Regions from separate parts of the Streptomyces sp. NPDC032198 genome, predicted to be linked through region 3. Evidence: riboswitches for the same ligand, from Rfam matches in the RefSeq annotation. Region 3 holds a riboswitch; each other region holds the start of a gene.
The links. A riboswitch is a leader RNA that binds a small molecule or an ion and turns the genes downstream of it on or off. The one in region 3 is predicted to bind S-adenosylmethionine.

Region 1: linked by a shared signal. The riboswitch ahead of AB0E78_RS02135 (aminotransferase class V-fold PLP-dependent enzyme) and the one ahead of AB0E78_RS12435 (putative leader peptide) in region 3 are both predicted to bind S-adenosylmethionine.
Region 2: linked by a shared signal. The riboswitch ahead of thrC (threonine synthase) and the one ahead of AB0E78_RS12435 (putative leader peptide) in region 3 are both predicted to bind S-adenosylmethionine.

What each region holds. Positions count from the first base shown of each region.
Region 1 is NZ_JBEZVL010000001.1:450,524-457,792, forward strand. Features, by position in the region: gene AB0E78_RS02125 (rhomboid family intramembrane serine protease) at 64-795, shown strand; gene AB0E78_RS02130 (Lrp/AsnC ligand binding domain-containing protein) at 792-1,073, shown strand; gene AB0E78_RS02135 (aminotransferase class V-fold PLP-dependent enzyme) at 1,204-2,604, opposite strand; SAM riboswitch class IV at 2,786-2,902, opposite strand; gene trpD (anthranilate phosphoribosyltransferase) at 2,977-4,041, opposite strand; gene AB0E78_RS02145 (cytochrome bc complex cytochrome b subunit) at 4,201-5,832, opposite strand; gene AB0E78_RS02150 (Rieske 2Fe-2S domain-containing protein) at 5,829-6,884, opposite strand; gene AB0E78_RS02155 (c-type cytochrome) at 6,881-7,269, opposite strand, start outside.
Region 2 is NZ_JBEZVL010000005.1:145,078-152,346, reverse strand. Features, by position in the region: gene AB0E78_RS14755 (hypothetical protein) at 1-515, shown strand, start outside; gene groL (chaperonin GroEL) at 628-2,253, opposite strand; gene AB0E78_RS14745 (cold-shock protein) at 2,555-2,758, opposite strand; gene AB0E78_RS14740 (MoaD/ThiS family protein) at 3,183-3,458, opposite strand; gene thrC (threonine synthase) at 3,562-4,869, opposite strand; SAM riboswitch class I at 4,887-5,021, opposite strand; gene AB0E78_RS14730 (glucosyl-3-phosphoglycerate synthase) at 5,189-6,133, shown strand; gene AB0E78_RS14725 (hypothetical protein) at 6,223-6,516, shown strand; gene AB0E78_RS14720 (trehalose-6-phosphate synthase) at 6,562-7,269, shown strand, end outside.
Region 3 is NZ_JBEZVL010000004.1:316,684-323,952, forward strand. Features, by position in the region: gene AB0E78_RS12420 (LLM class flavin-dependent oxidoreductase) at 1-947, opposite strand, end outside; gene AB0E78_RS12425 (NtaA/DmoA family FMN-dependent monooxygenase) at 962-2,425, opposite strand; gene AB0E78_RS12430 (LLM class flavin-dependent oxidoreductase) at 2,445-3,710, opposite strand; gene AB0E78_RS12435 (putative leader peptide) at 3,787-3,939, opposite strand; SAM riboswitch class IV at 3,987-4,100, opposite strand; gene AB0E78_RS12440 (hypothetical protein) at 4,719-5,468, shown strand; gene AB0E78_RS12445 (DinB family protein) at 5,465-5,899, shown strand; gene AB0E78_RS12450 (M13-type metalloendopeptidase) at 5,972-7,269, opposite strand, start outside.

The DNA of each region.
Region 1 (7,269 bases), on a different contig from region 3:
CGGCGGCCTCCCACGCGGCGGGGCGGTCTGTACGGTTTGCTGCCCTTACGTCATGCTCTGTTCATGATCAGGACATGGGGTTCGACGGCGGGCCGAATGCTCAGGGGGCAGTCCGCCCCGGTCACGTACGGACTGATCGCCGTCTGCTGTCTGGTCTTCGTGATCTCGCCCGTGTCGGGGCTCAATCCCGCGTACGGGACCGGCGATGAGCTGCTCGCCGCCCAGCAGGACTACTTCGAGCGCTGGGGCGTGGTCCCCTCCGAGCTGTTCAGCGGGGCGCTGCGGCCCGTGCTCGCCCCGGCCACCGCGCTCTTCGTGCACGGGAGCTGGCTGCATCTGCTGGGCAACATGCTGTTCCTCTTCGTCTTCGGGGCGATGACCGAGGAGCGGATGGGACACCTCCAGTTCGCGTTCTTCTATCTCGGCTGCGGCTATCTCGCCCTGTTCGCGTACGCGGTCGCGCACGCGGGCTCGCATCAGACCCTGGTGGGCGCGTCGGGGGCGATCTCCGCGGTGCTCGGTGCCTTTCTCCGTCTCTTCCCCAAGGCGCGGGTCACCAGCCTCTTCCCGTTCCTCTTCTTCCTGCCGCTGCGGTTTCCGGCCTGGGTGGTGCTGCCGTTCTGGGTGGTGCTGCAGTGGCTCGCGGCCTGGCAGGGCGCGCAGGGGCCGGGAGTGGCGTACTTGGCCCATCTGGTCGGGTTCTCCCTCGGCTTTCTGTACGCATGGGGGCGCTACAGGAGGACAGCTAGAGTGAAGAAGCCAGCACCGGTTACCGAGGGAGACAGTCAGCCGTGATCACCGCGATCGTGCTCATCAAGACCAGCGTGGACCGGATCCCGGAGATCGCCGAGTCGATCGCCGCCCTGGACTGTGTCAGCGAGGTCTTCTCCGTGACCGGTACGTACGACCTGATCGCCATGGTGCGCGTCACCCGCCACGACGACCTGGCCGACGTCATCCCCGGCAAGATCAGCAAGATCCCGGGCGTGGAGGGGACGGACACGCATGTCGCGTTCCGTACGTACTCGCAGCACGACCTCGAAGCGGCGTTCGCGATCGGCCTCGACTCCTAGGCGTCCTGGGCGTCTCCGGGGCCTTCGGGGCGCCGGGGCACTCCAGGCGCTCGGTGTTCCTCACCGACGCGACCGAGCGGGCCCTGCGGATGATCGTTCTGGGCTCACGCCTGAGGGGGCGGCCCAGGGCTCAGGCTGCGGTGGTGTCCGGGACGCAACGCCCGTCCTCCGTACGGTAGTTCCAGCGCGCGCCGTCGGCCACGAGCTCCTTGCAGGCGCGCACGAAGCGCTCCACGTGCTCGTCCGGGGTGCCCGCGCCGAAGCTGACACGAATCGCGTTCAGGGACTTCTCGCCGGGCGCGGCCTCGGGGGCACCGCACTCGCCCTGGCTCTGCGGGTCGCTGCCGAGCAGGGTGCGCACCAGCGGGTGGGCGCAGAAGAGACCGTCGCGTACGCCGATGCCGTACTCGGCGGAGAGCGCGGCGGCGAAGTGCGAGCTGTTCCAGCCGTCGACGACGAAGGAGATGACACCGACGCGCGGCGCGTCGTCACCGAAGAGCGACAGCACCTTCACGGCGGGCACGTCAGCGAGGCCCTCGCGGACCTTGGCGATGAGGTGGCGCTCCCGGGCGACGAGCTCGTCGAAGCCCGCCTCGGTGAGCGCCTTGCAGGCGGCGGCGATCGAGTACACGCCGATGACGTTCGGCGAGCCGGCCTCGTGCCGCGCCGCGGTGTCGTGCCACTCGACGTCCACGCCGCCGTCCGTACGCCGCGCGACCTTGCGCGAGGCACCGCCGCCCGCGAGGTACGGCTCGGCTGCCCGCAGCCAGTCGGAGCGTCCCGCGAGGACACCCGAGCCGAAGGGCGCGTACAGCTTGTGGCCGGAGAAGGCGACCCAGTCGACGTCGAGCTCGCTGATCGAGACGGGGTGGTGGGGCGCGAGCTGCGCGGCGTCCAGGACGATGCGGGCGCCGTGCGCGTGGGCGGCGGCGGCGAGCTCCTTGACCGGCCACAGCTCACCGGTGACGTTCGAGGCGCCGGTCACGCACACCAGGGCGGGCCCGTAGGGGTCGCGGTCGGCGAGGGCGCGCTCCAGGGTGGCCACGGCCTGGTCGGGGGTGCGCGGCGCGTTCAGGTACGTCACGCGGGCGTCGCGCCAGGGCAGCAGCGAGGCGTGGTGCTCGGTCTCGAAGACGAAGACCTGGCAGTCGGCGGGGAGGGCGGCGGCAAGGAGGTTGAGCGAGTCGGTGGTCGAACGCGTGAAGACGACCTGGTCGTCCTCGCGGCAGCCCAGGAACTCCGCGACGGTGACGCGGCTGTTCTCGAAGAGGTCGGTGGAGAGCTGCGAGAGGTACCCGGCACCGCGGTGCACGCTGCCGTAGTACGGCGCGTACGCGGCCACGTCGTCCCACACCCGCTGCAGCGCCGGGGCGCTCGCGGCGTAGTCGAGCGCCGCGTAGGTCACCTCGCCGCCGGTGACGAGCGGCACGGTGACGTCACGGCCGAGCACCGGCAGCGGCGCGGCGCAGCAGGGGTCGGCGGACTCGGTGGAGGAGGCGTCGGTGACGGTGGCGACAGAGCGTGCGGACATGGCGAACTCCCGTGGGAAGGCAGGCGAGTTCACTGCGAGGGCGCACATAGGGCGCTGCAGTGATGAAGAGAAAAGGGGGTGCGGAAAAGGGGCCGGGAAGCCCTATCGCATTCGCTTGCTCACGAGACTGCTCCCTTGAGGACCAGGACCCCAGGGGTACGACACTCATCGAGTGCGCAGGGGTCCGCGCTTGCCATACGCCTTGCTGCGTACGGCCTGGTCTTCACCCGGGGCACCCCGCCACGGACGGAGGGTTGCCGGACAGCGAGCCGGGGCCTAATCGCTGTCACTCATGACCTGCGCAGCATCTTGCCACACGATCTTCCCGGTGCACACCGCAGTCCGGCATCCGGACTGCGGTGTGCGCCACACTCACCTGTTGCTGGCCGCCACCCACCGCTCCAGTGCCGTCTTCGCGGAACCGGAGTCGATGGCCTGGGCCGCCTTCGCGATCCCGGCGCCGATCTGCTCCACGAGGGTCCCCTCGCCCGGCGAGAGGGCCACCAGGGCCGCCGCCGTGTTGAGCAGCACGGCGTCCCGCACAGGGCCCTTCTCGCCGTCCAGGAGGCGCAGCGCCACCTCGGCGTTGTACGAGGCGTCAGCGCCCCGCAGCGCCTCCACGGGGACGAGATCGATGCCGACGTCCCGTGGGTCGAAGGCCTCCTCGCGCACGGCTCCGTCCCGTACGACCCAGACCCGCGATGTGGCCGTGGTCGTCAGCTCGTCGAGCCCGTCGTCGCCGCGGAAGACGAGGGAGGAGTTCCCGCGCTCGGCGAAGACCCCGGCCACGATCGGCGCCATCCGCGGGTCGGCGACGCCGACCGCCTGGGCACGCACCTTGGCCGGGTTGGTGAGCGGGCCGAGGGCGTTGAAGACGGTCCGGATGCCCAGCTGGCTGCGGGCCCCGCCGGCGTGCCGCAGCGCCGGGTGGAACTTCACGGCGAAGCAGAAGGTGATCCCGGCTTCCTCGGCCACCTCGACGACCCGGTTCAGCGGCAGCTCCAGGTTGACCCCGAGCTTCTCCAGGACGTCGGAGGCGCCCGAGGCGCTGGAGGCCGCGCGGTTGCCGTGCTTGACGACCTTCGCACCCGCTCCCGCGGCCACGATCGCGGACATCGTGGAGATGTTGACGGTCTTCGCGCCGTCGCCGCCGGTGCCGACGATGTCGACGGTCCGCCCCGGCACCTCGATCACGTTGGCGTGCTCGTACATCGTGCGGACGAGGCCGGAGATCTCCTCCACGGTCTCGCCCTTGGCCCGCAGCGCGACCACGAAGCCGGCGATCTGCGCGTCGGTCGCCTCGCCGCGCATGATGCGGTCCATCGCCCACGCGGCGTCCTCGGCGCTCTGGTCGCGCCCTTCCAGCAGCCCGTTCAGCACACCGGGCCAGGAACGGGCCGCCGCGGTGTTGCCTCCTGCGGGGGTCACAGCGCTCATCTGCCGCTCCTGGGTTCGTCTAGGCATGGGTCAGGAACACCTTATCCAGCCCGGGGGACGGCAAAGAGCCCCGTCCATGCACTGGATGCAGGGACGGGGCTCTCACCGTGGCGACCTTGTGGTCAGACCTTGCGGTCAGAACGTCGGAGCGTTCAGGGATCAGTGGTGGCCGTGGCCGCTGGTGATCTCCTTGTACTCCTCGGTGGTGGGCTTGGGGATCTGGTTGTCCTCCCCGTAGTAGCCCTTGCTGAGCTTGGCCCGGAGCTTCTGCGAACCGGACACCTTGCGCTCGACGCCGTTCTCGTCGACCGCGGGGCCGATCTCGAGCGGCGCGTACTGCTCGTGCGCGGTGAGCGTGTGCAGCTGCTCCTGGTTGAGCGGCTCGTGGACCTCGATGAACTCACCGTGCGGCAGGCGCTTGATGATGCCGGACTCGCGTCCGTGCAGCACCTTGTCCTTGTCGCGCCGCTGCAGACCCAGGCAGATCCGCTTGGTGATGATGAAGGCGAGGACCGGTGCCACGAAGAACGCGATGCGCACGAACCAGGTGATCGAGTTGATCGACAGGTGGAAGTGCGTGGCCCAGAGGTCGTTTCCACCACCGATCAGCAGCACCATGTACCAGGTGATCCACGCGACGCCGAAGCCCGTACGGGTCGGGACGTTGCGCGGGCGGTCCAGGATGTGGTGCTCGCGCTTGTCCCCGGTGACCCAGGACTCGATGAACGGGTAGACCGCGATCGCGACCAGGACCAGCGGGAAGATGACCAGCGGGATGAACACGCCCAGGACGAGCGTGTGACCCCAGGCGTTGATCTCCCAGCCCGGCATGACACGGATCAGGCCCTCGGAGAAGCCCATGTACCAGTCGGGCTGCGCTCCGGTGGACACCTGGTCCGGACGGTAGGGACCGAGCGCCCAGATCGGGTTGATCGTGGCGATCGCCGAGATGGCCGCGATCACACCGAAGACCAGGAAGAAGAAGCCTCCGGCCTTCGCCATGTAGACGGGCAGCAGCGGCATGCCGACGACGTTCTTGTTCGTCTTGCCGGGACCCGCGAACTGGGTGTGCTTGTGGTAGAAGACCAGGATCAGGTGGGCCACCACTAGCCCGAGCATGATGCCCGGCAGCAGCAGGATGTGCACCGAGTAGAACCGGGCCACGAAGTCGCCGCCGGGGAACTCCCCGCCGAACAGGAACATCGCCAAGTACGTGCCCACGATCGGCACGGACAGGACGGCGCCCTGCATGAAGCGCACACCGGTACCGGAGAGCAGGTCGTCCGGGAGCGAGTAACCGGTGAAGCCGGTGAACATGCCCAGGACGAACAGCAGGAACCCGAAGACCCAGTTGACCTCACGGGGCTTGCGGAAGGCACCCGTGAAGAAGACGCGCATCATGTGCACGAACATCGCCGCGAGGAAGATCAGCGCCGCCCAGTGGTGGATCTGCCGGATCAGCAGACCACCGCGCACATCGAAGCTGATGTGCATGGTCGAGTTGAACGCCTCGGACATCAGCTGGCCCTGCAGCGGGATGTAACTGCCGTGGTACTCCACCTCGTTCATCGAGGGGTGGAAGAACAGGGTCAGGTACACACCCGTGAGGATGATGATGATGAAGCTGTAGAGGCAGATCTCACCGAGCATGAAGGACCAGTGGTCCGGGAAGATCTTGCGCATGTTGGCCTTGGCCAGGGAGTAGATCCCCAGACGTCCGTCGGCCCAGTCGGCGACCCGCTCACCTGCGGGCGCCTCCTTCTTACGCGTATCAGTCGTCGTAGTGCTCATCCGCGCTCCCAGAAAGCAGGACCGACGGGCTCAGCGAAGTCGCCGAGCGCCTCGAGGTAGCCCTCTTCGTTCACGCCGATGCGCAGCTGCGGCAGCGCGTGACCGGCCGGGCCGAAGATCACTCGGGCACCGTCGGAGAGGTCGAAGGTGGACTGGTGGCACGGGCAGAGGACGTGGTGCGTCTGCTGCTCGTACAGGGAGATCGGGCAGCCGACGTGGGTGCAGATCTTGGAGTACGCGACGACACCGTCGTGCGACCACTCGAGCTCCTGCTTGTCCTTGATGTTGTCCGGCTGGATACGGACGATCATCAGGGCCGCCTTGGCGATCTCCTTCTGGAAGTCGTGGGCGTCCTCTTCCAGGCCCTCGGGCTTGGCGAAGGTCAGCGAGCCGACCTGGACGTCCGACGGGCGCAGCGGCTCGTTCGTGTTCATGTTCACGAGCAGCTTGCCCTTGGACCACAGCGTGTGCCGCAGCTTGTCCTCGGGCAGCGGACCGAGGTCGCGCAGCAGGACGACGCCGGAGAGCGGCACCATGGCCAGCGCACCGAACATCGTGTTCCGGATCAGCTTGCGCCGGCCGAACTGCGACTCCGCGGCACCGGCCTTGAAGTCGGCCATGACCTTGGCCTTGACCTCGGGCTCGGCCTCGATGGGGTGCCGGTCGTCGGCGACCTCCACGTCGGACATCAGGGTGCGGGCCCAGTGGACCGCGCCCGCGCCGATGCAGAAGAGCGCCACGCCCAGGGTCATGCCCAGGGAGAAGTTCAGCGCACTGATGTGGCCGATCGGGAAGATGTAGATGCGCTTGTCGACCGGGAACGCCACGTACGAGGCGATGAAGCCGATCGTCGCCAGCATCGACAGCGTGAACAGGAAGGCGATCGCACGCTCGGACCGCTTGGCGGCCCGCTCGTCGATGTCCTGGACACGGTGCTCATGGGGCGGAAGGCCCGGGTCGGCGAACGGGTTCTCGTCCTTCACCGCTACCGAGCCGTGCTCGGTCTCCTGCACGCTGGGCAGGTTCTCTTCTGATTTCTCTTGGCTACTCATGACTTCTTGGCCTTTGCGGTCCGAGCGGCGACCCACACGGCGACCGCGATCAGCGAGCCGAGACCGAAGATCCAGCCGAACAGGCCTTCACTGACCGGACCCAGACCACCCAGCTTGAGACCGCCAGGGCTCTCGGTCTGTTCGCCGTTGACCGCGTCGAGGTACGCGATGATGTCCTTCTTGTTCTTCTCCGGCATCGTCGTGTCGGGGAAGGACGGCATGTTCTGCGGGCCGGTCTGCATGGCCTCGTAGATGTGCTTCGGGGAGACATCCTCCAACGAAGGAGCGAACTTGCCCTTCGTCAACGCGCCGCCCTCACCGGTGAAGTTGTGGCACTGCGCGCAGTTGGTGCGGAACAGCTCGCCACCCTTGGCGATGTCCGCCC
Region 2 (7,269 bases), on a different contig from region 3:
GCTGGCCCAGGCGCCCGAAGAAGATCGGCGTCGCCAACGGCGTGCGCACCGGCGTGGCCAACGGCATCGACCCCGGCGTACGGGCGTTCCACGGCAAGGGCCTCGGCATCACCGGCACCCACCTCTACACGCAGCCCGCGGGCGAGGAGAAGCTCGTCGCCCAGCTCCGCGTGGTGACCCTGCGCAAGCCGCAGATCCGCACCTCGGGCATGCCCGAGATCGACGGTGCGCCCGGCGGCACCCTGGAGGGCTTCGGCATCCTCGCCGACGAGCTGAACAAGATCCCCGCGATCATCGGCCTCGGCTCGGAGGCGGAGACCCGCGAGCACTGCTTCGTCCCCTCGGTGAGCGCGGTCGCCCTGCGCGACATCGACACCCACGAGAAGCTGCACGACCCGTTCCCGGAGGACTCCGGGGACAGCGAGCTCGACGAGTACCTCTGCGCCTCCCACAACGAGGGCCACACCCTGGTCACGGAAGAACTCTGCACCTGGATCATGGACCGTCTTTCGTAAGCCGCACGCCCCGTACGCACCGGGAAACGCCCGAGGGCGGCACCCCTTCGTGAGAAGGAGTGCCGCCCTCGGTTCGCGTGTAGCGATGAACCGCTGATCAGCCGGAGGCGGATCAGAAGTCCATGTCACCGCCCGGCATGCCGCCGCCGGCCGGGGCAGCGCCCGCCTTCTCCGGCTTGTCGGCGATGACGGCCTCGGTGGTGAGGAACAGCGCGGCGATGGACGCGGCGTTCTGCAGGGCAGAGCGCGTGACCTTCGCCGGGTCGAGGATGCCCTCGGCGATCATGTCGACGTACTCACCGGTCGCGGCGTTCAGGCCGTGACCGATGGGCAGGTTGCGCACCTTCTCGACGATGACGCCACCCTCAAGGCCGGCGTTGACGGCGATCTGCTTCAGCGGGGCCTCAAGGGCCAGCTTCACAGCGGCGGCACCGGTGGCCTCGTCACCTTCGAGCTCAAGCTTCTCGAAGACAGCGGCGGCCTGGATGAGGGCCACGCCACCACCGGCGACGATGCCCTCTTCGACGGCGGCCTTCGCGTTGCGAACGGCGTCCTCGATGCGGTGCTTGCGCTCCTTGAGCTCCACCTCGGTCGCGGCACCGGCCTTGATGACCGCAACACCGCCGGCGAGCTTCGCCAGGCGCTCCTGCAGCTTCTCGCGGTCGTAGTCGCTGTCCGAGTTCTCGATCTCGGCGCGGATCTGGTTGACGCGACCCTGGACCTGGTCGCTCTCACCGGAGCCGTCGACGATCGTGGTCTCGTCCTTGGTGATGACGACCTTGCGGGCGCGGCCGAGCAGGTCGAGACCGGCGTTCTCCAGCTTGAGGCCGACCTCCTCGGAGATGACGGTGCCACCGGTGAGGATGGCGATGTCGCCGAGCATGGCCTTGCGGCGGTCACCGAAGCCCGGGGCCTTGACGGCAACGGACTTGAAGGTGCCACGGATCTTGTTGACGACCAGGGTCGACAGGGCCTCGCCCTCGACGTCCTCGGCGATGATCAGCAGCGGCTTGCCGGACTGCATGACCTTCTCGAGGAGCGGAAGGAGGTCCTTCACGTTCGAGATCTTCGAGTTCACGATCAGGATGTACGGGTCGTCGAGCGACGCCTCCATACGCTCCATGTCCGTGGCGAAGTACGCCGAGATGTAGCCCTTGTCGAAGCGCATGCCCTCGGTGAGCTCAAGCTCAAGACCGAAGGTCTGCGACTCCTCGACGGTGATGACGCCTTCCTTGCCGACCTTGTCCATCGCCTCGGCGATGAGCTCGCCGATCTGGGTGTCGGCGGCGGAGATGGAGGCCGTAGAAGCGATCTGCTCCTTGGTCTCCACGTCCTTGGCCTGCTCAAGGAGGGCACCCGAGACGGCCTCGACGGCCTTCTCGATGCCACGCTTGAGGGCCATGGGGTTGGCACCGGCGGCTACGTTGCGAAGGCCCTCGCGGACCAGCGCCTGCGCCAGGACGGTCGCGGTCGTCGTGCCGTCACCGGCGACGTCGTCCGTCTTCTTCGCGACCTCCTTGACCAGCTCGGCGCCGATCTTCTCGTACGGGTCCTCGAGCTCGATCTCCTTGGCGATGGAAACACCATCGTTGGTGATCGTGGGGGCACCCCACTTCTTCTCGAGGACGACGTTGCGACCCTTGGGGCCCAGGGTCACCTTGACGGCGTCGGCGAGCTGGTTCATGCCGCGCTCGAGGCCGCGCCGTGCCTCCTCGTCGAACGCGATGATCTTGGCCATGTGAAGTGGTCCTCCCGGACAGGGGTGGCATGCTTCCGGATCGCGCCAGCGCCCGCGACGGACGGCCTGCAAGCCTTGTGGTTCCTTGCCCCACCCGGCCTGCGGGCCTCACCGACCCGATCCAAGTTCTGTCACTCTCACTCGGAGAGTGCTAAGCCCAATGATTAGCACTCGACCCCTACGAGTGCAAGCGCCTCTCGCGGATCCCAGACGTACGAGGGGCGCACGCACGAGGGGCCCGTACCCCTGTCGGGTACGGGCCCCTCGTGACTCTCTAAGTCACTGGCCGATCGCGCCGAGATCAGACGGCGAGCTTGACCATGTCCGCCTGCGGACCCTTCTGGCCCTGCGAGATCTCGAACTCCACTCGCTGACCTTCTTCAAGGGTGCGGTAGCCGTCCATCTGAATCGCGCTGTAGTGGACGAAAACATCCGCACCACCGTCGACCGCGATGAAGCCGTACCCCTTCTCCGCGTTGAACCACTTGACGGTGCCCTGAGCCATGCCTAACTCCCCTATTACTGGCCCTTGCACGGACCCGCACTTCGCGGACCCGGGTCAGACCTCACCCCCCCAATGGGTTGTGGAGGCGTGCGCCGGAACGCGTCGACCGCGGCTGAATGTATCTGTCCAACTGCCCTCTGCAACAGGTCAATCGGACGAGAATTCTGGGCACGCCTGATCGGTAATATGCGAAGAATTCGCCGGAGTTCAGGGCAAGTCGGGCCAGGCAAATGCCACGAGAGGGGCAAATGGGCGGGGCACTTTGGCTACTTCTTGTCGCCCTCGGGGCGACTTCGTATATGCGCTCGGCACAAACAGGGAAGCTCGCTTCCCAACTGTACCGCGCTCAACCACATGGAATTGCCCCCTCCGCTTCTCTCGCGGAGGGGGCAATGGAGATTACGCAGGGTATTTCTTTAAAGAATCAACCACCGGCGACGGCGGGAATGATGGAGACCCCGGCACCGTCCGGCGTCGCCGTCTCCAGGCCCTGCTCGAAGCGGACGTCGTCGTCGTTCACGTAAACGTTCACGAAACGCCGCAGCTTGCCCTGGTCGTCCAGGACACGGGCCGCGATACCGGCGTGGTTCTTCTCCAGATCGGCGATGACCTCGGAGAGATTCGCACCCTCCGCGGCGACCTCGGACCGACCGCCGGTGTAGGTGCGGAGGATGGTGGGGATACGGACGTTCACGCTCATGATTTCACCTCGGGGTGTGTGGGGCCCCTTTCAGGGGCGCGGGGAACTGCGCGAGGACGGACCACGACCGCCCGTCGAGGACGGCGGTCAGGCCCTACGGCAGCTAGCCGGCGAGCCCGGCGGCGCGGAACGCGTCCAGGCTGGGGCGGATCGTGGCGGTCGCCTGAGACGTCTCGGCAACAGCGTCAAGAGTCTTGAGCCCGTCACCCGTGTTCAACACAACCGTGGTCAAGGTCGGGTCGATGAGGCCCGCGTCGATCAGCTTCTTCGTGACGCCGACCGTGACCCCGCCCGCGGTCTCCGCGAAGATGCCCTCGGTCCGAGCGAGGAGCTTGATCGCGTCGACGACCTGCTCGTCGTTCACGTCCTCCACCGCACCGCCCGTGCGACGCGCGATGTCCAGGACGTACGGCCCGTCGGCGGGGTTGCCGATGGCGAGCGACTTGGCGATGGTGTCCGGCTTCTGGGGGCGCACGACGTCGTGACCGGCCTTGAAGGCGGTCGACACCGGTGAACAGCCCTCGGCCTGCGCACCGAAGATCTTGTACGGCTTGTCCTCGACGAGCCCCAGCTCGATGAGCTCCTTGAGGCCCTTGTCGATCTTCGTGAGCTGCGAGCCGGAGGCGATCGGGATGACCAGCTGGTCGGGCAGCTGCCAGCCGAGCTGCTCGCAGATCTCGTACGCGAGGGTCTTGGAGCCCTCGCCGTAGTACGGCCGGAGGTTCACGTTCACGAAGCCCCAGCCCTCGCCCAGCGGGTCGCCGATGAGCTCGGAGCAGAAGCGGTTCACGTCGTCGTAGTTGCCCTCGATGCCGACGAGCTCGCCGCCGTAGACCGCGGCCATGACGACCTTGCCCTGCTCCAGGTCGTGCGGGATGAACACACAGGAGCGGAAGCCGGCGCGGGCGGCGGCGGCGCCGACGGCGCCCGCGAGGTTGCCGGTGGAGGAGCAGGAGAGGGTGGTGAAGCCGAAGGCGCGCGCGGCCTCGATGGCCTGCGCGACGACGCGGTCCTTGAAGGAGTGCGTCGGGTTGCCGGAGTCGTCCTTGACGAACAACTTGCCCTGCTCGACGCCGAGTTCACGCGCGAGGTTGTCGGCCTTGACCAGCTTGGTCCAGCCGGGGTTGATGTTCGGCTTCTCGGCGACGTTCGCCGGGACGGGCAGCAGGGGCGCGTAGCGCCAGATGTTGTCGGGGCCGGACTCGATCTGCTTCCGGAGTGCCTCGGGGTCGCCGGTCGGCAGGTCGTACGCGACTTCGAGCGGGCCGAAACAGGCCTCGCAGGCGAAGATCGGGCCCAGCGCGTAGAGCTCGCCGCACTCGCGGCAAGAGAGGCCGGACGCGGGGCCGAGGTCCACGGAACCCGTGGTGGAGGGGGTGGTGTCGTTCGTTGCGACAGTCTGCGCAGCCATGGAGGCGAGGCCCTTTCTCCTCATCTTCCTCGCGACGCATTTCGCCGCGAGACGGAATTGGCACCTTCCCCACCGAGACCTCGCGTGCGCGGTCGGCGGGATGGTTGCCGGGGCTTCAACGGGCCGTATCCCTCTGCCCCTCTGGATGAGCGGTATGGCGCCGGGCTTCAGGGGCCCGGGGCATTTGTTACGCGATGACCCCCGACATGCGATGGTCATCCGCGTTGTTCAAGACTGTAACCGACGGCCTGGACCCTTGAGATAGTCGTCCGAACCGCGAGATGGATCACATGTAGGCCACACACAGGAGGAGCCACCCGTGCTGGAAGAGGCCGAGCGCTGGCTGACCAGGCGTTCCTGGTCCGTTGCCGACCGTCCGCTCAGCGCGCTGCTCGACGCCAAACGGGCGTCGGGAGCCTCGGTGAGCGTCGTCCTGCCCGCGCTCGACGAGGAGGGGACGGTCGGCGAGATCGTCGCCGCGATCCGCCGCGAGCTGGTCGAGGGGACTCCCCTCGTCGACGAGCTCGTGGTGATCGACTCCGGCTCGCGGGACCGTACGGCCGAGGTCGCGCGGGAGGCGGGCGCGCGGGTCGTGCACCGGGACGAGATCCTGCCGCGCATCCCGGCCGTGCCCGGCAAGGGCGAGGTCCTGTGGCGCTCGCTCCTGGTGACCGGCGGTGACATCGTCGCGTTCGTCGACGCGGACCTGAGGGAGTTCTCGGCGGACTTCGTCACCGGCATCGTGGGCCCGCTCCTGACCGAGCCCGACGTGCACTTCGTGAAGGCGATGTACGACCGCCCCCTGGGCGAGGCGGCAGGTCAGGGCGGCCGGGTCACGGAGCTGATGGCGCGCCCGCTGCTCAACATGCACTGGCCGCAGCTCGCGGGGTTCGTCCAGCCGCTGGGCGGCGAGTACGCGGCGCGCAGGTCCCTCCTGGAGCGGCTGCCGTTCCCCGTCGGTTACGGAGTGGAGCTGGGCCTGCTCGTCGACGCGCTGCACACGGTGGGCCTGGACGCGCTCGCGCAGGTCGACGTCGGCGTGCGCAAGCACCGGCACCAGGACGGGCAGGCGCTGGGGCGGATGGCGGCGGCGATCTACCGGACGGCGCAGCTGCGGCTCGCGCGCGGGCATCTCGTGCGCCCCGAACTCACCCAGTTCGAACGGGGCGAGCACGGGTTCGAGCCGCGGACCCATTCGGTGGACACGGAGGAGCGCCCGCCGATGTGCGGCATAGCGGAGTACACGGCCCGCCGCGTGGCGTAACCACCCAGAACCGAGCATTTTGTCTACATTCCCCACTTATGTGGCTCAGACAGGTAATGGGAAGCGCGCGACGCGTCGGTGCCGTGGCCATGACGACGGCCATTCTCGTGGCAGGAGCACTCGGAGCGGCCACCGCGCCCGCCGCCGCGGAATCGCCGTACGGCGACATCAGGGCCACCGGCACCATGGTCATGGACGCACCGGTACGGCCCGTTCCGGGGCATCAGCAGGCCGGGACCGTGAGCCGCGGGAGCACGCCGGGGGAACTGGCCGACACGGGCGGCGAGTCGGACACCATGCTGTACGCGGGTCTGGCGATCTCCCTGTTCACGCTGGGCGTTCTGGCGGTGGCGGCGGCGAGGAGCAGACGCGACCAGCGATGAGCGCCCGTACGTTTGAGCCCATCCCGGAAGGGCTAGGTTCGCCACATGGTCTCCGAGCACGCCTCCGCCCAGATCCTCGTCGCGTCCAACCGCGGCCCCGTCACGTACACCCTGGAGGAGAACGGGGAGCTGACGGCCAAGCGCGGCGGCGGCGGTCTCGTCTCCGGGCTCAGCGCGATCGGCGAATCCGACGGGGAAGCGGCCCTGTGGGTCTGCGCGGCGCTGGGCGACGGCGACCGTGAGGCCGTGCGGCGCGGGGTCGGCGAGCCCGGGGTGCGGATGCTCGACATCGACGCGGGTTCGCACGAGGGCGTGCACGCCGACGCATACAACGGGATCGCGAACTCGGTGCTGTGGTTCGTCCACCACATGCTCTACCAGACCCCGCTGGAACCGGCCTTCGGCGCGGAGTTCCGGGCGCAGTGGGCGGCGTACGAGACCTACAACCGGGCCTTCGCCGAGGCGCTCGCGGAGAGCGCCGGTGCGGACGCGGCGGTCCTCGTCCAGGACTACCACCTGGCCCTGGTGCCGGGCATGCTGCGGGAGCTCCGCCCCGACCTGCGCATCGGCCACTTCTCGCACACGCCGTGGGCGCCGGTGGACTACTTCCGGATGCTGCCGGACGACATCGCGGAGCAGCTGCTGCGGGGCATCCTCGGCGCCGACCGTGCCGCGTTCCTGACCGGGCGGTGGGCGGACGCGTTCACGGAGTGCTGCGTCGCCGTCCTCGGCGGTACGTCAGGCACGCGCATC
Region 3 (7,269 bases):
GCCCGGTCCGCGTCGGTCCAGGTGTGCCGGCGTGCCTCGGCCGGTGTGGGGTACTGGATGGCGCCCTCGGCCGTGCGAATGCTGCGGACCCACGGGCCGTAGCCGGCGGCGAGTTCGCAGGCGGTCTTGTCGTCCTCGGCGACGACGACGTCGGCGGAGACGCTGACATAGGGCTTGTCGAGTACGTCGGAGGGCTCGAACGCGGCACGGTAGCCCTCCGCGGCCTCCAGGACCGTGCCCGGACTGACGTGGTAGTTCGCGGCGAAGGGCAGGCCATTGCGGCCCGCGACGTCCGCGCTCTGGCCGCCGCTGCTGCCCAGGATCCACACCTGGATGTCGGCGCCCTCACCGGGGACGACATGCGCCTCGATGCCGTCAGCGGACCGGTACGTTCCGGCGAGCAGCGCGAGGATGTCGTCGACCTGCTCCCCGTAGTCCTGCGCCTGCGCGTGCGGCTGCTGGAGCAGCTTGCGCTGGAGGGCGACGCGGGGTGAGCCCAGCAGATGCTCGTAGGAGAAACGCGGCGGGATCCGCAGCCCGTTGGGCGCGTGGCCGTCGACGACGGGGGTCACGGTCGGCGGCGCGGCGGGTGGCGTACCGGGCGGCTTGCCGCCGGAGCGGCCGAGTCCCAGGTCGAGGCGTCCGGGATGCAGCGCGTCGATCAGGCCGAACTCCTCGACCGTGGAGAGCGCGGTGCGGTGACCGAGCTGTACGGCGCCTGCCCCGAGCCGGATCGTGGAGGTCTCGGCGGCGGTCAGGGCGAGGACGACCGCGGGTGAGGTGCCTGCCACGCCCGGGTTGAGGTGGTGTTCGGCGAACCAGTAGCGGGCGTAGCCGAATCGCTCGGTCTGCCGGGCCAGGTCGATGGAGTGGTGGAGCGCTTCGGCCGCGGTGGAACCGGACGAGACCGGGACCAGGTCGAGGACGCCGAGAGGGATGGCTGACATGGGTGTGGTCCTCCTCAGCGGCCGGCCGGCGCGGGCACGGACGTAGGTGCGGTCTCGGGCGTGGGTGCGGTCTCGGGCGTGGGTGCGGATGCGGGCTCGGGGAAGCCCGGCCTGGCGTCGGGGTGGGCCAGGCCCAGGTGGTCGCGCAGGGTGGTGCCCTCGTACTCCGTGCGGAAGACGCCGCGCTCCTGGAGCAGCGGGACCACGGTGTCGGCGAAGGCGTCGAGGCCACCGGGGGTGATGTGCGGGACGAGGATGAACCCGTCGGACGCGTCGGCCTGGACGAAGGAGTTGATCGCCTCGGCGACGGTGGCCGGGGAGCCGACGAAGGACTGGCGGTTGCCGGTCTCGATGACGAGGTCGCGGATGGACCACTTGTTCGCCGCCGCGAGCTCGCGCCACTCCCGGGCGGTGGCCAGCGGGTCACGGTACATCCGCACCTGGGCCCGGCCGCGCGCGACGGTGTGCTCGCCGAGGTCCGGGTCGATGTCGGGCAGCGGGCCCTCCGGGTCGTACGCGGAGAGGTCGCGGTTCCAGACGAACTCCAGGTGCTTGATCGCGGTGGCGCCACTGACCTGCTTGCGCCGCACCTCCCGGGAGAGTTCCTCCGCCTCGGCGTCCGTGTCGCCGAGAACGAAGGTCGCGGCGGGCAGGATGAGCAACTGGTCGTGGGTGCGGCCGTGGCGGGCCAGGCGGCCCTTGACGTCCGTGTAGAACGCCTGCCCCTCTTTGAGCGTGCTGTACCGGCTGAAGATCGCGTCCGCGCCCTCGGCGGCGAATTCCCGACCTTCCTCCGAGTCGCCCGCCTGGAAGATGACCGGGCGCCCCTGGGGACTGCGCGGGACGTTGAACTGCCCCTGGATGTCGAAGTGCTGTCCCTGGTGGACGAAGGCGCCCGCCTTGGCGTCACGCAGGAAGGTGCCGGTCTGCTGGTCGGCGAGGATCTCGTCCCCGCGCCAGGAGTCGAACAGCTCGCCCGCCGTGCCGAGGAACTCCCTCGCCCTGGAGTAGCGCTCGTCCTGCGGGAGGAATCCGCCGCGGCGGAAGTTCTCGCCGGTGAAGGCGTCCCACGAGGTGACGACGTTCCAGGCGGCTCGGCCGTCCGAGAGGTGGTCGAGACTGGCGAACTGGCGGGCCACCTCATAGGGCTCGTTGAAGGTGGAGTTGATGGTGCCGGTCAGACCGAGGCGTTCGGTGACAGCGGCGAGCGCGGTGAGGACGGCGAAGGTGTCGGGCCGCCCGACGACGTCCAAGTCGTAGATCTGACCGCCCTGTTCACGCAGCCGCAGCCCCTCGGCGAGGAACAGGAAGTCGAATTTGGCGCGCTCGGCGGTGCGTGCGAAGTGCGCGAAGGAGCTGAACTCGATGTGGCTGCCGGCTTCGGGGTCGCTCCACACAGTGGTGTTGTTGACGCCCGGGAAATGCGCCGCGAGGTGGATCTGCTTGAGCGGCTTGTCCGGTGACGTTGACTTGCTCATGTCGGTGGTCCTTTCCCGCTCAGGCGGTGGCGGCGTAGCGGCTTGCGGGGCGGGCGAGGCCCAGCAGACCGCGCAGGGTGTCGGCCTCGTACGCGCGGCGGAAGACGCCGCGGCGCTGGAGCTCGGGCACCAGGCCCCGGGTGATCGCCGGGAGGTCGTGGCCGACGACGGCGGGGCGCAGCCGGAATCCGGTGAGCCCGGCCTGCGCCAACTCTGCGAGCAGATCAGCCAGTTGAGCGGGCGTACCGGTGAAGATGTGCGCGTCGCTGGTGTACGGCTGCCCGGCGAGGGAGTCCAGCCGTTCCCGGCGGGCCGCGGCGGCGGCCGGGTCGTCGTCGAGGAACACCACCAGGTCGCCGAAGAGGTGCAGGGGCTCGTCGCCGCGTCCGGCCGTGTCCTGTTCGGCGCGGACCGCCCTGACGATGGCGTGTGCGTGCCCGGCGTCGCGCGGAGTGACGTATCCGAGGTCCGCGGAGCGGCCGAGGAGGCGGAACGGTGCGTCGGTCGGGCCCTCGTGGGCGAGCGCACTGACGAGGGGCCGGCCCTGCGGCGGCCGGGGTGTGATCGAGGGGCCCTTGACGCTGAAGTGCTTGCCCTCGAAGTCGATGTAGTGCAGCTTGTCGCGGTCGATGAAGCGGCCGGTGGCGACGTCCCGGATCTCCGCGTCGTCCTCCCAGCTGTCCCAGAGGCGGCGCACGGCTTCGGCGTAGTCGGCCGCCTCGTCGAAGAGGTCGGCGGTCAACTCCCGTACGTCCGGCCTGCCGAGATCCTCGACGCCCTCGAGGGCGGGCAGCGTGCGGCGTCCGAAGTGCGCGGCCTCGTTCCGGCGCGCCGACACCTGCACACGTACGCCCGCACGGCCCGTGCTCACGTAGTCGAGCGTGGCGATCGCCTTGGATATGTGGAAGGGCTCCGTGTGGGTGGCCACCACCGTCGGCACCAGACCGATGTGGCTGGTCAGCGGCGCGACGCGCGCGGCGACGAGGACGGCGTCGAGCCGTCCGCGGACCTGGTCGGTGCGTCCGTCGGGCTCGGTGAAGTGCGAGGACTGGAGTCCGAGCCCGTCCTCGATCGTCACGAAGTCGAGCAGACCGCGCTCGGCCTCGGTGACCAGATCGGTCCAGTACCGGGCGGTGAACAACTCCCCTGGCCGGGAGACCGGTTCACGCCAGGCGGCCGGATGCCAGCCCGCGCCGTCGAGCGCGACGGCGAGGTGCAGCGCGGCCGAAGAGGCGGAGTCAGCGGAAAAGGGCAGGGCGGATGAAGGTGAAGGTGATGACGACACGGAGGAGTGCCTTCCTGATCGACCGTACGAGAACACCGGCCCCTCGGCTCCGAGGGTGCGGCGGCGGGGTGACGGGTCAGGAACGACAGAGCGCGCCGGCGACACGCTGCAGGTCGATGTGCGGCCGGGAGTAGAGATGCACCTGGCGGCTCGGGGCGATCACCAGGACGCGTGGCGCGGGCGCGTGCACGGGCGGCACGGGCGCAGGAACGGGCGGCACCAGTGGCATGTCCGTCACCTCCGCCCTTCCGGCTCGGCGGGCCCGGGGCCCCGCCTGTCTCGCGCTTGCGGAACCCTGGTCGGGAACCGCCCGGTCCTCACCTGGAGCACCCCGCCGCGAGGGAGGGTTGCCGGTCAGCAAGCCAGGGCTTGACGCTGACACTCGTAACCTGCTCGGACGTTACGTGAGGTCGTAGCCGTGCGCAATGCCCCGTGGATCATGGCAGGGCTCACATCGCCGTACGTGTCTCTTCGTGGGACTCCGTCAGGGTCAACCGGCGGGCCACGCCTTCTGTTCCGCTCCCGCTGGGGGAGTTCCGGGGACTTCCAGGGAGTTTCCTGGGGGTCGGGGAGTTCCACAGGCCTTCTTGACGGCGGGGGAACCCCGGACCCAGACTTCCGGGGACGGTCTCGAACGGGTCCCCGAGCGGGCCATCGGCTCCGGGTACACCTCCGGATACCACGGGCCTCGACAGCAGGGCTGGTGAACATGTCCAGGGCGGTCGCCGCGAGGAACAGCACCCCGCGATCCCCCCTGTCCGCACCCAGACCCCGCCCCCACGTCCTGACCAGGCGGCTGCACATCGACCTGCTGCGCGTGTGCAGCGCCTCGGCTCCAGCTCTCTGACGTCACCGCGCAAGAGCCGACCGCCCGCCCGGCAGCAAGGGCTCGTCATCGCTCCGGCTCTCCGTGGCCTCTGAGGCCCTCTGCTGCCACGCCATCCCCTCTCCCCCGCCGCCCCACCGGCACCGAGCGCCGCGGGCGCCCCCTCACCTGTCTGGAGAGCCATGCCCGAGACCACGTCGCACCGCCCGCAGATCCGCAGCCGCATCGGAGCCGATCTCGCGGGCGGCTTCTACCCGGCGCCCCACCGCTATCACCTGTACCTCTCGGCCGGATGTCCGCGCTCCCTGCGCGTCTCGATCACCCTCGACCTGCTCGGCCTCAGGAGCGCGGTCACCACGACGCTCCTGACACCGGACACCACCGCGGCGGCCCACGCCGACCTACACCGCCACTACGAGGCCACCGAGCACCACTTCGACGGTCCGCCGACCGTTCCCGCACTGTGCGACCGATGGAGCGGGCACGTCGTCAGCAACCACACCCCCGACATCCTGCGCGACCTGGCCTGCCGCTTCGCCGCGCACGCCGGCGGCCCGCTGCCCCGGCTGCGCCCGTCGGCCCTCGCGGCACGGATCGACGCCTGGCACGAGCAACTCGCGGGCCCCCTCACCCCCGCGACGCTGGACCACGTCGACCGCCGACTGGCCCGCCACGCCTACCTGGTGGGCGAGGAACTCACCGCGGCGGACGTGGACTTGTGGGCGCGGCTCGTCCACCGGACCCCCGACGCAGCCGAGGCGACGGATGCCCGCCCCGACGTGTGGTCCTACGTACGCCGCCTGCACGACCACCCGGCCTTCCACGCCAACCACCCGCACCCCGTTGAACCGAACCGGCGGCCGAGCCCACCCGAGTGCGGCACAAAATCCGTTTCCCCAGCCGAGAGGCCCTGTGCCAGGGTCACCCGGTGACGGATTCCCGGCACACTCTGCTCCGCGGGCAGTTCGACCTGACCTGGTCGCTCTTCGAATACCACCTGGAGCGGCTCGAGCCCGTCCCTGTTCCGACGATCGGCTGGATCAGCTGGCACATCGGCTGGTGGTGGAGCGTGACGATCGACCACGCGCGGGGGCGACTGCCGCGTCAGCGGACCGAGATCACCTGGCCGGGTGGCGGCAAGGCAGCCGTCGACTGGTTGCGTGACCTGCGCACGGACTGGCTGGCGGTGCTCGACCGGCTCGACGACGCCGCCCTGGACGCCACCGCTCCGTTCCCCTGGCAGCACGACCCCGGGCACACCGTGGCCGACATGCTCGCCTGGGTGAACTCCGAGCTGATGAAGAACGCCGCCGAGATCGGCCAACTCCGCCTGCTGCGCGCCGCGCGCGAGCCGGACCGGTGAGCGGGCGGGCGGCGCGGAAACGGGTCGGGGCGGCCACGGCGAAGTGCCATGGCCGCCCCCGGGGAGATCAGGTCACCAGATCCTGACGCGCTCCGCCGGGTCAAGCCAGAGCCCGTCGCCCTCCACCGTCCCGAACGCGTCATGGAACTCGTCGAGGTTGCGGACGATGTTGGCCCGGAACTCCGGCGGCGAGTGCGGGTCGATGGTGAGGTACTGCTGCTCCTGCTCCTTGCGGCGCTTGGTGCGCCAGCAGTAGGCCCAGTTCATGAAGAGCCGCTGGGAACCGGTCGTGCCGTCGCGCTCCGGCATCGGGGCGCCGTCGAGCGCGATCTTGTACGCCGTGTGCCCGATGGTCAGGCCGCCCAGGTCGCCGATGTTCTCGCCGACCGTGAGCGAGCCGTTGACGAACTCGCCGGGGAGGTTGCGGGGCGAGAACGCGTCGTACTGCTTGACCAGTGCCTTCGACTTCGCCTCGAACGCCGTCTTGTCGGCCGCGGTCCACCAGTCGTTGAGGTTGCCCGCGCCGTCGTACTGCGCGCCCTGGTCGTCGAAACCGTGGCCGATCTCGTGGCCGATGACCGAGCCGATGCCACCGTAGTTCTCCGCGGGGTCGGCGTCGGGCGAGAAGAACGGCTTCTGCAGGATGCCCGCGGGGAAGCAGATCTCGTTGGTGCCCGGGTTGTAGTACGCGTTGACCGTCTGCGGCAGCATGAACCACTCGTCGCGGTCGACCGGCGCACCGATCTTGGCGAGCTGCCGGTCGGACTCGAAGGCGGCTGCCGCGTGCGCGTTGCCGAGCAGGTCGTCGTCGGAGACCTGGAGCGCCGAGTAGTCGCGGAACGTGTCCGGGTAGCCGATCTTGGGACGGAACGTGGCGAGCTTCTCGTACGCGCGCTCCTTCGTCTCGTCCGTCATCCAGTCCAGGCGGGCGATCGACTGGCGGTAGGCCTCGAGGAGGTTGCCGACGAGGTCGTCCATCATGGCCTTGGAGCTCGGCGGGAAGTGCCGCGCCACGTACTCCTTGCCGACGGCCTCACCGATGGAGCCCTCGACGAAGGCGACCGCCCGCTTCCACCGGGCGCGCAGCTCCGGGGTGCCGTTGAGGGTGCGGCCGTAGAACTCGAAGTTGTTCCGGACAAAGGGGTCCGTGAGGTACGGCGCGCTGGAGCGCAGCACCCGGACGAGCGTCCAGTCCCGCCACTGCTCGATCGGCACCTCGTCGAGGACCGCGGACAGGTGACGGAAGTAGGACGGCTGGCGGACGCACGTCTCGGCGATGGTGGCGTCCGAGCCGCCGAGCCCCTCGGCGAAGGCGCGCCAGTCGAAGTGCGGCGCCAGGGTGATCAGTTCGTGCAGGGTGGTGAGGTTGT